2 linked regions of the Fulvivirga ulvae genome follow. Each later gene encodes a partner of the first gene's protein in a complex. Links are inferred from orthologs where the notes say so. Each region holds a gene or a part of one and is shown on either strand. Other genes may lie near its edges.

Region 1 (9,144 bases):
GAGTTTTTAAGTCGTTATACTGATGCTGGTATTTTATCTACATTATTGTTTATTGCTATTGGAACAGTATTAACCGTGGTGGTACAGTCCTCAAGTGCGAGCATGGCATTGACACTGGTGATGGCCAATCAGGGATGGATATCTTTTGATCTCGCAGCTGCTATGGTTTTGGGTGAGAATATTGGTACGACTATTACCGCTAATATAGCTGCGCTTGTAGGTAATATTCATGCTAAAAGAGCGGCACGAGCGCATTTCATATTTAATATATTCGGTGTAGTGTGGATGCTCCTTGCTTTTCCGTTATTTCTTAATGGTATCGATGCTTACATGACAAAATATCATAATGTATCTCCTTTTGATACCCCGGAGGCTGTTCCTGTTTCTTTGTCGATTTTTCATACTACATTTAACATTATTAATGTCCTGCTTTTGATCTGGTTTGTTAAGCATATCTCAAATTTTGTTGTGAAGTTTGTTACATCAAGAGGTGAAGATGAAGAGTTTAGACTGGAGTACATTAGCACTCCTATTATGTCCACTCCTGAAATATCTCTGGAAGAGGCGGGAAAGGAGATTGCAAAATTTGCCGAGCTCACATCAAGGATGTCGGGGTTTGTACAGGCGTTGATTGTGAAGAAGAAGGTAAAAGCCCGGGTTAAATTGATGAAACGTATTAAAAAGTATGAAGAAATTACTGATAGAGTAGAGTTGGAGATAGCTGACTATTTGTCCAAAGTATCGACCTCAAACTTAAGTAGTGAATCTTCGTTGAGGTTACGAGGGATGCTATCTATCATCAATGATCTGGAAAGGATTGGGGATTTGTTCTTCCAGATGTCGTTGGCCATTGAAAGAAAAAATGAAAGTGATGCTTGGTTCTCTGACCGCCAGGTGAAGAACCTACAAGAGATGTTTGAGCTTATCGATGAAGCTTTCACGGTGATGATGGATAATTTAAACATGGATTATGATCAAGTGAGTTTAAATGAGGCCGTTGAGCAAGAAGCTGCTATTAATAAAAAACGGGACAGACTCAGAAAGAAACATCTCAAAAACATTGAAAAGGGTGATTATGACATTATGAGTGGTATTGTATACTCCGACCTCTATAACCTTTTAGAGCGTGTTGGAGATCATATTATTAATGTGTCTGAGGCTGTTACGGGTGAGCTGGCTAAGGATGAAGAGGATATGGTGAACGCTTAAATAGAGAGCCTGTAGCTGTGTCAGGCCCTCCTATAATTGAAAAAAGCACAATATTTATTTTACATATTATGTAGCTTGCTCAAGGCAATCCATGCCATCATGCCTGCCCCAATTTCCAAAGCATCTTCATCGATATCAAAAGTAGGAGTGTGGACATATGAGGTAATGCCTCTGGCCTCATTTCTGGTTCCCAGCCTGTAAAAACATGCAGGCACCTCATGTGTATAATAAGCAAAGTCTTCAGCTCCCATCCAAAGTTCAAGGTCAACAACGTTTTCTTTTCCGAGAAATTCTTCTGCAGAAGCTCGTGCCTGCCTGGTAACTTCCGGATTGTTAACCAGGAAGGGATAGCCTTTTGATATCTCAACATAACAACTACCTCCCATGGCCGTTGCAATGTTTTCAGCCATAGTGGTGATCTTCTTATGAGCATCAGCCCGCCATTCTTCATCCATAGCTCTGAAGGTACCTGCGATATTTACCTCATCGGGAATAATGTTTGTCGCTCCGTTGGCGATTACTTTTCCGAATGACAGCACAGTAGGTGTTTTGGGACTTGCATTCCTGCTTATGATCTGCTGAAGCGCAACTATAATATGAGAGGCAATAAGTACAGGATCAACAGTCAATTCAGGAACAGCACCATGTCCTCCTTTACCCTTTACGGTCAGGTAGATCTCATCGCAGCTTGCCATATACATGCCTTCGCGAAAGCCTACCTTTCCAACAGGGATCAGTGGCATTACATGCTGGCCAAAAATACAACCCGGTGCAGGATCTTTCAGTGCTCCGTCTTTAATCATCAAAGAAGCACCTCCCGGGTTTTTTTCTTCACCAGGTTGGAAAATAAGCTTTACGGAACCTTCAAACTGATCTTTGAGTTCATGGAGTATTTTTGCTGATCCAAGTAATGAAGATGTGTGAGCATCATGCCCACAGGCATGCATTACACCTTCATTTTTCGATTTGTACTCTACATTGTTAGCCTCCAGTATAGGCAGAGCATCCATGTCAGCTCTGAGCGCCAGTACTTTTGATTCGGGGTTTCGACCTTCAATAACAGCGGTAAGGCCTGTTTCAGCAACGCCTTCCCTGGGCGTAATACCTATGGCTTTTAACTGTTCCGCCACATATTTAGCTGTATTGTATTCCTGATAAGATAGTTCAGGATTGGCATGGATGTGACGCCTGATATTAACAATCTCACCGGCATTACGGGCTGCCAGCTCTTTTATTTGTTGTTTTAGTGACATTTAGTGAAGATAGATTCTTTCAGGGATAATAATAGCACCGGGAAATTTTTTCTTCAATTGTGCGTAAGGTTTTCTGGCCTCAATTCTTGAATAGTACTTCCCTACTTTCACTTTGAAATTCGGTTCATCAAATTTCAATTCCGGATTGGATTCGGGGAGTATAGAGTACACCTTCCCCCTTGAAAGACGCGCCTCCTCGCTGTTGGTACCCGAGTAAACCTGAATGGTAAAACCATCGATATACCTGACATCTTTCCTAAGTACGTCAATACTGTCCAGCACGGCATTCAATTTAGCTGTTACATCGTGCGAAGGAGTGACATCGCTATAATCCGTGACCATTTCTGTAGAAGCGGAATCAATATTTATTTCCGGCTTTTCATATTTCGGGCGTAGCTGCGACAGGTCTTCTTTATACTTTTCAGTATCGGCAGAAGTCGTAACCGAGCTTGTTTTACACCCAAACACTACTATTGTGACAACTAGACAGTATGCTAATGGTTTGATCATAAAATTAATCTTCAACTAATACGCACTTGTTATTTCTGATATCTTCCTCTACTTTTTTGAATTTTACATCTTTTTCAATGCGACCATCCATATACTGGACAGTAACTTTATCATTTCGACCTACAATCTTTTCTGATTTAAGAGGCATGGTTTTTTCTGCCGGAGGTCTGTTGGCCTGTGCATTGCCACCGCCACTTAGTAACGAACGCGATTCGTCTTTTTGTTCCTGTAGTTTTTGTCTTCTCTGAGATCGTGCCTCTTGTACCTGCTCAGGTTCTTGAATAGGGATATCTGCCTTTACAAGGAATGAGATAGTTTCTTCATTAACTTTGGCAATAAACCGTTTGAAAAGCTCAAAACCTTCGAATTTATAGATCAAAAGAGGATCTTTTTGTTCGTAAACGGCATTCTGGACACTTTGCTTCAGGTCGTCCATTTCTCGCAGGTGGTCTTTCCATAACTGGTCAATAATGGCAAGGGTTGCCATTTTTTCCATTGCTTTTACCAACTCAGCGTTTTCGGTCTGTACACATTTTTTTAGGTTAGCGGCCACACCAATTTGCTTTTTGCCATCAGTAAATGGCACCATGATGTTCTCAATGTTGGCTCCCCTTGTTTCATCTATGTTTTTAATGATAGGCAGAGACTTTTCCGCAATTCCTTTGTTTTTCCGCTTGTAGTACTCGTAAGCCTGGTGGTAAAGCTTGTCAGTTAATTGCTCTGCAGAAATCCTTTCAAAATCCTCTTTGGAAATTTCGAAGTCAATACCTAACACTCCGAGTACAGTGAGTTTGAAGCTTTCAAAGTTCTCACCACCTTTTGTATTGACTACTATATCTTCGCACGTATCATAGAGCATGGTCATGATATCAAGCTGAAGTCGCTCACCAAACAGGGCGTTTCTTCTTCTTTTATAAATCACCTCTCTTTGAGAGTTCATTACATCATCATACTCCAGTAGCCTTTTTCTTATACCGAAGTTATTTTCTTCCACTTTCTTCTGAGCACGCTCAATGGATTTGGTTACCATAGAATGAGAAATAACTTCTCCTTCCTGTAAGCCGAGTTTATCCATGATACGCGCTATACGTTCAGGCATAAACATCCGCATCAGGTTGTCTTCCAGGGAAACGAAGAATTGCGATGAACCCGGATCTCCCTGGCGACCTGAACGACCTCTTAGCTGTCTGTCTACACGTCTGGATTCATGTCTTTCCGTACCTACAATAGCAAGACCGCCGGCGGCTTTGGATTCAGGGGAAAGCTTAATATCGGTACCTCTACCTGCCATGTTTGTAGCAATGGTTACAGTACCGGGCTTTCCGGCTTCAGCCACAACCTCTGCCTCTCTCTGGTGCTGTTTCGCATTAAGTACCTGGTGCTTAATCTTTCTCATATTAAGCATTCGGCTCAGCAATTCGGAAATCTCCACAGAAGTGGTACCTACAAGTACCGGGCGGCCCTGTTCGGTCAGGCTTACCACCTCATCTACTACGGCATTGAATTTCTCCCGAACTGTTTTGTAAACCATATCCTGCTTGTCTGCTCTTGCGATAGGTTTGTTTGTAGGTATTACTACTACATCCAGCTCATAAATTTCCCAAAATTCACCAGCTTCAGTTTCGGCTGTACCAGTCATACCGGCAAGTTTATGGTACATCCTGAAATAATTTTGTAAAGTTACCGTAGCATACGTCTGGGTAGCATCTTCAACTTTTACATTCTCCTTGGCTTCTATCGCCTGGTGAAGACCGTCAGAGTATCTCCTCCCTTCCATTACACGACCTGTCTGTTCATCTACGATTTTAACTTTCCCATCTACGAGAATATATTCCGTATCCTTTTCAAACAGTGTGTAGGCTTTCAGAAGCTGATTGACAGAGTGTATGCGCTGAGATTTTACAGCATAATCCTTAACGATCTCATCTTTCTTGGCCACTTTTTCTTCATCGGTCATTTGCTCATCCTTTTCCAGTTGAGCGATTTCAGTACCAATGTCAGGCATAATAAAGAAGTTTTGATCCTCTCCTTCACCAGTGATGAGGTCTATACCTTTTTCTGTAAGTTCTATGCTATTGTGCTTCTCATCGATAGTAAAATATAGAGGTTCATCTGCCTCTGGCATCATTTTTTGATTATCCTGCAGGTAGAAATTCTCTGTTTTCTGCAGAATTTGCCTGATACCCGGTTCGCTGAGGTATTTGATCAACGGTTTGTGCTTTGGAAGCCCCCGGTATGCTCTGAAAAGCGCTAAACCTCCTTCTTTTTCATTTTGATCAGCCATAAGCTTCTTGGCTTCCACCAAAAACAGGGAGGTAACTTTCTTTTGTGCCTCTACAAGTTTATTGATCCTTGGCTTGAGGTCGTAAAACTCATGTTCATCACCTCTTGGTACCGGACCCGAAATAATCAGTGGTGTTCTGGCTTCATCAATAAGTACGGAGTCAACCTCATCGACCATGGCGTAGTGATGCTTTCTTTGTACAAGCTCTTGCGGGTCGCGGGACATATTGTCCCGAAGGTAATCGAAGCCGAACTCGTTATTGGTGCCGTATGTAATATCTGCAAGATAGGCCTTCCTTCTGGCGTCTGAGTTTGGATCATGCTTATCAATACAATCTACCCTTAGGCCGTGGAACTCAAATATAGGGGCCATCCACTCGCTATCTCTTTTTGCGAGGTAGTCGTTAACAGTTACCACATGCACACCTCTTTTAGCCAGGGCATTGAGGAATGCCGGTAAAGTAGCTACAAGAGTTTTACCTTCACCGGTAGCCATCTCGGCGATTTTCCCCTGATGTAATACGATACCTCCTATAAGCTGTACGTCATAGTGTAGCATTTCCCAGGTTACCTCGGTACCCGCGGCCAGCCATTTATTATGCCAGATGGCTTTTTCTCCCTGTATTTCTACATTTGATTTTTCAGCAGCGATTGTTTTGTCATGCATTGTAGCGGTTACTTCCAGCTTTTTGTTTTCTTTAAGTCTTCTGGCAGTTTCCTTTACTACGGCAAAGGCGGGAGGAAGCACGTCCATCAAAACTTTTTCAAGCTCTTTGTTTCTGTTCTCTTCCAGTTTATCTATTTCGGAGAAAACCTCTTCCTTTTCATGAATGTCAAGATCGGGGTTGTCCTCAATTTTTTGATGTAACGCAGCTATTTGATCATCAATGCCTTTAAGCGAGGCATTTATTTGTTCTTGTATTTCTGTGGTCTTATTTCTTAGTTCGTCATCGCTAATGCTCGCAAACTGAGCATATTCCTGGTTGATCTTGTCAACCAGAGGCATCAAAGTCTTGATATCTTTTTCAGACTTTGTACCGAATATCTTTGCAATAAAATTTAACATAGTCGCTCCTGTTTTCTATCTTTCGACCTTAAAGTTAAGGTGTTTTTAATTAAATCTTTTACCTATTACACTGGCATTTCAATGGCGCCTTCAAAAACTCTTTCTGCGGGTCCTATAAGATAAACTTCAGAATAACTGCCATCATCTTGCTTTTTGAATTCTACCGCCAGTGTTCCTCCCATGGTATTGACGGTAACCGGACTTTCAAGACCTTTATGACTGGCAGAAATGGCCGCAGCCGTAACTCCTGTGCCGCAGGAAAGTGTTTCATTTTCAACACCTCTTTCATAAGTTCTGGCGAAGATTTCCGAGTTGCCCGTAATTTCAACAAAGTTCACATTTACTCCGGCCTCCTTAAATAATCCGCCGTTGCGGATGGCTTTTCCTTCGTCATACACCCTGTAATTCTTTACATTGATCACATACTTGATCAGGTGTGGTGAGCCCGTATCAATAAACATACCATCTGCCATTAACCTGACATTTTGTACATTAGCCATTTTTAATCTTACAGCTTCATTGTCAAGGATTTCTGCCAGGTGCTCACCATCATAGGCCAGAAAACGCGTTGATTTGTCGACTATCCCCAAATAACTGGCAAAATTTACAGCGCACCTGCTGCCATTTCCGCAAAGGCTCTGACTGCCATCCGGGTTGTAGTAAACCATTTCGAAGTCATAGTTGTCGTGGTCCTGGATCAGGATCAGCCCGTCTGCACCGATACCAAATTTACGGTCACACAGTTTTTGTATCTGTTTTGAAGAAAAGCGGTGCTGCGTACTGCGGTTGTCAATGAGTATGAAATCATTACCTGTAGCCTGATATTTATAAAATTTGATATTATCCATGTGCTATACTAAAATGAAAAACCCCGTTTCGGAAATTGCCAGATTTTGGCGGACCGAAACGGGGTCTAAAATAACAATTTTGATATAATTTATTTTATTTCCTCATAATCAACGTATTCACCGCCCTTAAAAGCTTTTGGTGACTTGTTTGAGCCATTTTTTGGAACATAATCAATGTTTACATTCCCGTCGTTGCTCCTTCCGGACTGATATTGCTGATTTTGGTATGCCCTTCCTCCTGATCTGTCAGCTGCTGATCTTCCAATGAGAATCCTGAAAAAAAGACCCAGAAGTTTGAAAAACAGAAACCCTATCAGAAACGCAATAATCAGAAATTTCAACATATTTTTACTCTTTTTATTATTATACTTATTTACTCAGATATAAGTTTCGTTCAGAGTATATTTTTAGGAAATAGTCGTCCATCAGGTCATCAATGAAATAAATGGCTTCTCCGGTAGATTTCATCTCAGGGCCAAGCTCTTTATTTACATTAGGGAATTTATCAAATGAGAACACCGGTTCCTTAATGGCATAACCATGCTTTTTAGGGTTAAATTTAAAGTCTTTAACCTTCTTTTCACCTAACATTACTTTAACAGCATAGTTAACGTATGGTTCATCATATGCTTTGCAAATAAATGGAACCGTACGGGATGCCCTTGGGTTGGCCTCAATGATATATACCTTATCATCTTTAATGGCAAATTGTATATTGATAAGACCTACGGTGTTAAGTGCCAGTGCTATCTTTTTAGTATACGCCTCAATCTGGCGGATCACGAAGTCTCCCAAGTTATAAGGAGGCAGCACCGCATAGGAGTCTCCGGAATGAATACCTGCCGGCTCTATGTGCTGCATAATGCCGATTATGTGTACATCCTCTCCATCGCAGATAGCATCTGCTTCAGCTTCTATAGCTCCATCAAGAAAGTGGTCAAGCAATACTTTGTTACCTGGTATTTTTTTGAGAATATCAATAATGTGTGATTCAAGTTCTTTTTCATTGATCACGATCTTCATGCTTTGGCCACCTAATACGTAAGAAGGTCTTACAAGCAGCGGGAACCCGATCTCTTTTGACAGCTCAATAGCGGTTTCAGCATCTTCAGCCACACCAAATTGCGGGTAAGGTATATCGTTTTCCCTCAGAATGTTGGAGAAACTACCTCTGTCCTCAGCAAGATCAAGTGACTGGAAGTTAGTGCCCAGAATCCTGATGCCATACTTTTCGAGTTTCTCGGCGAGCTTTAGTGCTGTCTGTCCGCCAAGCTGAACGATTACACCTTCAGGTTTTTCATGCTCGATGATATCATAAATGTGCTCCCAGAAAACAGGTTCGAAATATAGCTTGTCAGCTACATCGAAGTCTGTAGAAACTGTCTCGGGGTTGCAGTTGATCATGATAGTCTCATAACCACACTCTTTAGCTGCCAAAATGCCATGCACACAAGAGTAATCAAATTCAATACCCTGACCTATCCTGTTTGGACCTGACCCTAAAACTACTATCTTTTTCCGGTCAGTAATTTTCGATTCATTTTCCTGGTCAAAGGTAGAGTAGTAATATGGTGTTTGAGCTTCAAATTCGGCTGCACAGGTATCTACAAGTTTGTAAACCCTGTTGACGCCCAACTCCTTTCGCTTACTGCGAACTTCGCTCTCCCAGCAATTCATGAGGTGGCCTAACTGGCGATCGGCGTAGCCTTTTTCTTTGGCTGATCTAAGCAGGGCCGCGGGGATATTATCTATAGTATATTTTGAGATTTCATTTTCCAAAACGATCAGTTCTTCGATCTGGATAAGGAACCATTTGTCTATTTTAGTAAGGTTCTGAATAGTTTTAAATGGTATTCCCAGCTTGAAGGCATCATAGATATGGAAAAGTCTGTTCCAGCTCGGGTGTTCCAGACTTTCGAGGATCTCCTGCTGTTTTGTCAGTTCTTTGCCATCAGCTCCTAGTCCGTTTCTTTTG
Region 2 (5,089 bases), 370 kb from region 1 along the record:
CTTTCGCAAGTAACGCAAGTAAATCATAAAATATTATGGCAAGAAAAGCTGTTATAGCAAGAGAAAAAAAGAGAGAAAGATTAGTAGCAAAGTTTGCTGCTAAGCGCACGGCTCTTAAAGAGGCAGGAGATTACGAGGGACTGGATAAATTACCTCGAAATGCCTCACCGGTTAGATTACACAATAGATGTAAGCTAACGGGTAGACCTAAAGGATACATGAGAAAGTTTGGTATCTCCAGGGTTACTTTTAGAGAAATGGCTTCAGATGGAAAGATTCCAGGTGTAACTAAAGCCAGCTGGTAAAAAGTTTCTCTTTTTGTTTTATTCAAGAAAATAGTTCTGTATCTTTGCAGGCCTGTTTCATACGGGCGGCAATTTTACGTTAGATAAAGAAGAAAATGACAGATCCAATAGCAGATTATTTAACCCGTTTGAGGAATGCTATCAAGGCCAAGCATAGGGTCGTTGATATTCCTGCGTCTAATATCAAGAAGGAAATGACGAAAGTACTTCATGATAAAGGGTATATTCTGAACTATAAGTTCGAAGAGACAACGAACCATCAGGGTAATATCAAAATAGCTTTGAAGTACAATCCTGACTCAAAAAAACCAGCTATCTTCCATCTTGAAAGAGTTAGTAAGCCAGGTTTAAGAAAATATGCTTCAGCCGATTCATTACCTCGTGTATTGAATGGTCTGGGTGTGGCTATCCTTTCGACATCTCGAGGTGTTATCACAGATAAAGAAGCGCGAGATATGAATGTGGGTGGTGAAGTTTTGTGTTACATATATTAATTATAAACATCAATGTCAAGAATAGGGAAAAAACCAATAAAGCTTGCAAGCGGTGTTTCTTACACTTTTGACGAGAAAGTTGGAAACATTGTTGTGAAGGGACCGAAAGGTGAGCTTACACAGAAAATAGACCCTGCCTTCAAATTGGTTGAAGACGAAGGCGAGTTGACCGTTGAAAGGCCAACTGATCAGAAGAGGCATAAAGCTCTTCATGGTCTCTATCGCTCTTTGATCAACAATATGGTAGAAGGAGTTAGCTCTGGATTTACCAGGAAATTAGAATTGGTAGGGGTTGGATATAAAGCTTCAGCTCAGAATAACGTTCTGGAGTTGAGTTTAGGCTATTCTCATAATATATTTCTAGCTGTTCCTTCTGAATTAAAGGTTTCGGCAGAAACTGAAAAAGGAAAGAATCCGGTTGTTACACTTGAAGGAAGTGACAAACAACTGATTGGACAGGTGGCGGCAAAGATTAAAAGCCTGAGATCTGTAGAGCCTTACAAAGGTAAAGGTGTAAGATTCGTAGGAGAGCAAGTTAGACGTAAAGCTGGTAAACAAGCTGCTAAATAATTAAGGAGATGGCATTTAACAAATACAAAAGAAGACTTAGAATTAAGAAGGGTATCAGAAATAAAATTTCTGGTACTTCTGAGAAACCAAGACTTTCTGTTTTTAAAAGTAATAAAGGTATCTACGCACAGATTATTGATGACACTAAGGGTCATACGCTGTTAGCAGTTTCTTCAAGAGAACTAGGTGAGACTAAAAATAGTATAGATATTTCTAAATCTGTAGGAACTAAGCTTGCTGAAAAAGCAAAGTCGGGTGGTATAGAACATGTAGTATTTGATCGTAATGGTTACCTATATCACGGAAAAGTAAAAGCTTTAGCCGAAGGTGCCAGAGAAGGAGGTCTAAAATTTTAAAGCATTATGTCTCAAAGTAATATAAGATCAGTAAAAGCTAGCGAAATAGACCTTAAAGAAAAGGTTGTTGCAATTAAACGTGTGGCTAAGGTTGTTAAAGGTGGTAGAAGATTTAGTTTCTCTGCCATTGTGGTTGTAGGAGATGGTAACGGAGTGGTTGGATACGGTCTTGGTAAAGCCAATGAAGTTACAGATGCAATAACTAAAGGCATAGATGACGCGAAAAAGAACCTGGTAAAAGTACCTGTAATAAAAGGAACCGTGCCGCATGAAGCAATAGGTAAGTTCGGAGGGGGATTCGTTCTTCTTAAGCCTGCATCAGCTGGTACAGGTGTTATCGCCGGTGGTGCTATGCGTGCCGTATTGGAAAGTGCTGGCGTACATAATGTACTTGCAAAGTCTAAGGGTTCTTCAAATCCGCACAATGTGGTGAAGGCTACTTTTGATGCGCTAACAAATATGAGAGACGCATTCACTGTAGCACAGGACAGAGGGGTTTCTTTATCTAAAGTTTTTAACGGTTAAGATGATGGCAAAAGTTAGAATTTCTCAAGTTAGAAGTACAATTGGAAGGCCTGAAAGACAAAAACGTACCATTAAGGCGCTGGGTTTAGGTAAGATTGATAAGTCTGTAGAGGTAGAATTAACTCCGCAAATTAGCGGCATGATTAATAAGGTAAACCATTTGGTTACTGTAACTGAAGTTTAAAAATATATTCCGAGTCTGATAATCAGGCGCTAGGCAAAAAATATAACAGATGAAATTAAATACATTAAAACCTGCTGAAGGTTCTGTTAAAACAAGAAAAAGAGTTGGCCGTGGTCAGGGATCTGGCAAAGGTGGAACCTCTACAAGAGGACATAAGGGTGCCAAATCAAGATCTGGTTACTCAAAAAAGATCGGCTTTGAAGGTGGGCAAATGCCACTTCAAAGGAGGGTTCCTAAGTTTGGGTTCACTAATCCTAATAGGGTTGAGTATAAAGCGATCAATCTGGATACAATTCAAAAACTCGTTGATGATACTAAGGCAACGGCGGTGGATGTTAATTTGATTGTAGAAAATGGTTTGGCTGCAAAGAAAGACTTAATAAAGATATTAGGAAAAGGAGAGTTAAAATCGAAAGTAGATGTTACCGCTCATGCTTTTTCCGCATCGGCTTCTAAAGCCATAGAGGCTGCTGGTGGAAAAGTGACTCAACTATAATTATGAAGAAGTTTTTCACTACCATAAAGAACATATTTTCAATCGAAGATCTACGGATAAGGATCCTGAATACATTAGGGTTCCTTATCATCTTTAGGTTAGGGTCTTTTATTGTATTACCAGGCGTGGATCCGGATGCATTAGGCAGCGGAGCGCAAGGAGGAATATTTGATTTATTAAATACTTTCTTGGGGGGGTCTTTCAGTAGAGCCTCCATATTCGCGTTGGGTATAATGCCTTATATATCGGCTTCAATCGTTATTCAGTTATTGACCGTGGCAGTGCCATACTTCCAGAAGCTTCAAAAGGAAGGTGAGTCTGGAAGGAAGCGCCTGACACAGATTACGAGAGTACTTACAATTGCTATTACGCTTGCTCAATCAGCGGGCTATCTTGCAGCGACTATTCCTGCTGAGGCAATTATGTATGATCCGGCCTTTTTCCAGATATCATCTATGATTATCTTGGTATCAGGAACGATGTTCTGTATGTGGATTGGTGAGAAGATTACTGATAAGGGAATTGGTAACGGAATTTCAATGCTGATTATGATTGGTATTATCTCCAGATTCCCTGGCTCACTGGTAAGTGAGGCAATGTCAAGGGGAATGAGCGGAGCCTTGATGTTTGTTTTAGAAATTGTGGCATTATTCTTTGTTGTAATGGCAGTTGTAATGCTCACACAAGCTGTAAGAAGAATACCAATACAATATGCAAAACAGGTTATTGGTAATAAATTGTATGGAGGAAAAAGAGATTATATTCCTTTAAAAATTAATGCGTCTGGTGTGATGCCTATTATATTTGCACAGGCATTAATGTTTATTCCTCCTTTAATAGCCGGAATCTGGAAAGAAAGCGAAGTTGGATCTTATATAGGTTCAACCTTTTCTGATCCTTACTCGTGGCAGTATAACTTAGTGTTTGGCATATTGATATTGCTATTTACTTTCTTTTATACAGCTATTACAGTTAATCCTAATGATATTGCTGATAATCTTAAGCGTAACGGAGGATTTATCCCGGGAATTAAACCAGGTAAGCAGACATCCGAGTTTATAGATCAGGTATTGACAAAAATAACGTTGCCGGGGTCAATTTTCCTTGCACTTGTAGCTATTTTGCCTGCATTTGCGGTAAAGGCAGGAATTAGTCCTAACTTTGCTCAGTTTTACGGGGGCACCTCTTTATTGATTATGGTAGGTGTTATTCTGGATACACTCCAGCAGATAGAAAGTTACCTGCTAATGAGGCACTATGAAGGTATGATGAAGTCTGGTAAGGTGAAAGGACGTTCTCAAATTGCTGCAGCTTAATCTGGAATGATTCATTACAAGTCCAGAGAAGAGGTAGAACTTATAAAGGAAAGTGCTTTAATACTTGGCAAGGCACACGGAGAAGTGGCTAAAATGGTTAAGCCGGGTGTGAAAACCATAGAGCTTGATCAGATTGCGGAGGAATTTATAAGAGATCATGGTGGGGTTCCCTCCTTTAAGAATTATAACGGGTTTCCCTCATCATTATGTATATCCCTGAACGAAAATGTTGTTCATGGTTTTCCGAGTGAGTATGAGTTAAAGGAGGGAGATATAATTTCTGTTGACTGTGGAGTGTATTATAAAAGCTTTCACAGTGACTCGGCTTATACTTATCCCGTTGGGGAAGTATCGAGGGAAGTTATGCAATTGTTGAAAGTGACAAAAGAGTCACTATACAAAGGAATTGAAATGGCCGTTTATGGCAATAGAATTGGAGATTTGGCCTATGCTATTCAAAATCATGTCGAACAGTATGGGTATGGAGTTGTAAGAGAGTTAGTTGGTCATGGGATAGGGAGAGATCTTCATGAGGGTCCGGAAGTGCCGAATTATGGTAAACGAGGTAAAGGGGCAAAGCTTAAAGAAGGGTTGGTTATAGCTATAGAACCTATGATAAACCTGGGAACCAAGAATGTAGTGCAAGAGGCAGATGGCTGGACAATTCGAACAGCAGACAGAAGACCCTCAGCGCATTATGAGCATACTGTTGCTATATTTGAGACCGGAACGGAGATCCTAACGACACATAAATTTATAGAAGAGAATTTTAAATTTTAATATGGCTAAGCAAAAATCTATTGAACAGGATGGTACTATTACCGAAGCGCTTTCTAATGCTAT

What was found. Proteins that work in one complex are often made in the same cells at the same time.
Region 2: the proteins of secA (region 1) and secY are in contact, whole or in part, in a crystal structure (PDB 3DIN), measured with the Thermotoga maritima proteins. The link is inferred for Fulvivirga ulvae from one-to-one orthologs. Residues at the interface, in WP_004082002.1 of Thermotoga maritima: Glu261, Ala262, Arg263, Lys300, Ala301, Arg302, Thr303, Ile304, Ile305, Leu323, Tyr324, Asp325, Pro326, Val329, Ser330, Tyr333, Ile336, Lys340, Phe345, Val349, Glu363, Phe364, Tyr374, Ser375, Gly376, Gly377, Glu393, Ile395, Thr482, Ser483; in WP_004081795.1 of Thermotoga maritima: Glu108, Gly109, Glu110, Glu111, Ala236, Glu237, Arg238, Arg239, Ile240, Thr241, Ile242, Gln243, Tyr244, Ala245, Arg246, Arg247, Val248, Thr249, Gly250, Arg251, Arg252, Val253, Tyr254, Gly256, Ala257, Ser258, Thr259, Tyr260, Leu261, Pro262.

The regions. Positions count from the first base shown.
Region 1 is NZ_CP089981.1:2,829,077-2,838,220, forward strand. What follows is about bases 2,777-6,678. They hold secA (preprotein translocase subunit SecA), read right to left. Parts: upstream 6,322-6,678; coding sequence 2,977-6,321; downstream 2,777-2,976. Other genes in these bases: LVD17_RS11790 (hypothetical protein), read right to left, coding at 2,777-2,972; dapF (diaminopimelate epimerase), read right to left, coding at 6,387-6,678. Also shown: LVD17_RS11780 (Na/Pi cotransporter family protein), read left to right, coding at 1-1,209; LVD17_RS11785 (M20 metallopeptidase family protein), read right to left, coding at 1,269-2,462; more of LVD17_RS11790, read right to left, coding at 2,463-2,776; more of dapF, read right to left, coding at 6,679-7,169; LVD17_RS11805 (DUF4834 family protein), read right to left, coding at 7,259-7,513; carB (carbamoyl-phosphate synthase large subunit), read right to left, coding at 7,539-9,144. UniProt on the Escherichia coli protein: Required for protein export, interacts with the SecYEG preprotein conducting channel.
Region 2 is NZ_CP089981.1:3,199,788-3,204,876, forward strand. Bases 2,145-5,089 are described here. They hold secY (preprotein translocase subunit SecY), read left to right. Parts: upstream 2,145-2,932; coding sequence 2,933-4,246; downstream 4,247-5,089. Other genes in these bases: rpsE (30S ribosomal protein S5), read left to right, coding at 2,145-2,250; rpmD (50S ribosomal protein L30), read left to right, coding at 2,255-2,434; rplO (50S ribosomal protein L15), read left to right, coding at 2,484-2,930; map (type I methionyl aminopeptidase), read left to right, coding at 4,253-5,026; infA (translation initiation factor IF-1), read left to right, coding at 5,028-5,089. Also shown: rplE (50S ribosomal protein L5), read left to right, coding at 1-29; rpsN (30S ribosomal protein S14), read left to right, coding at 36-305; rpsH (30S ribosomal protein S8), read left to right, coding at 401-799; rplF (50S ribosomal protein L6), read left to right, coding at 812-1,369; rplR (50S ribosomal protein L18), read left to right, coding at 1,378-1,725; more of rpsE, read left to right, coding at 1,732-2,144. UniProt on the Escherichia coli protein: The central subunit of the protein translocation channel SecYEG. Consists of two halves formed by TMs 1-5 and 6-10.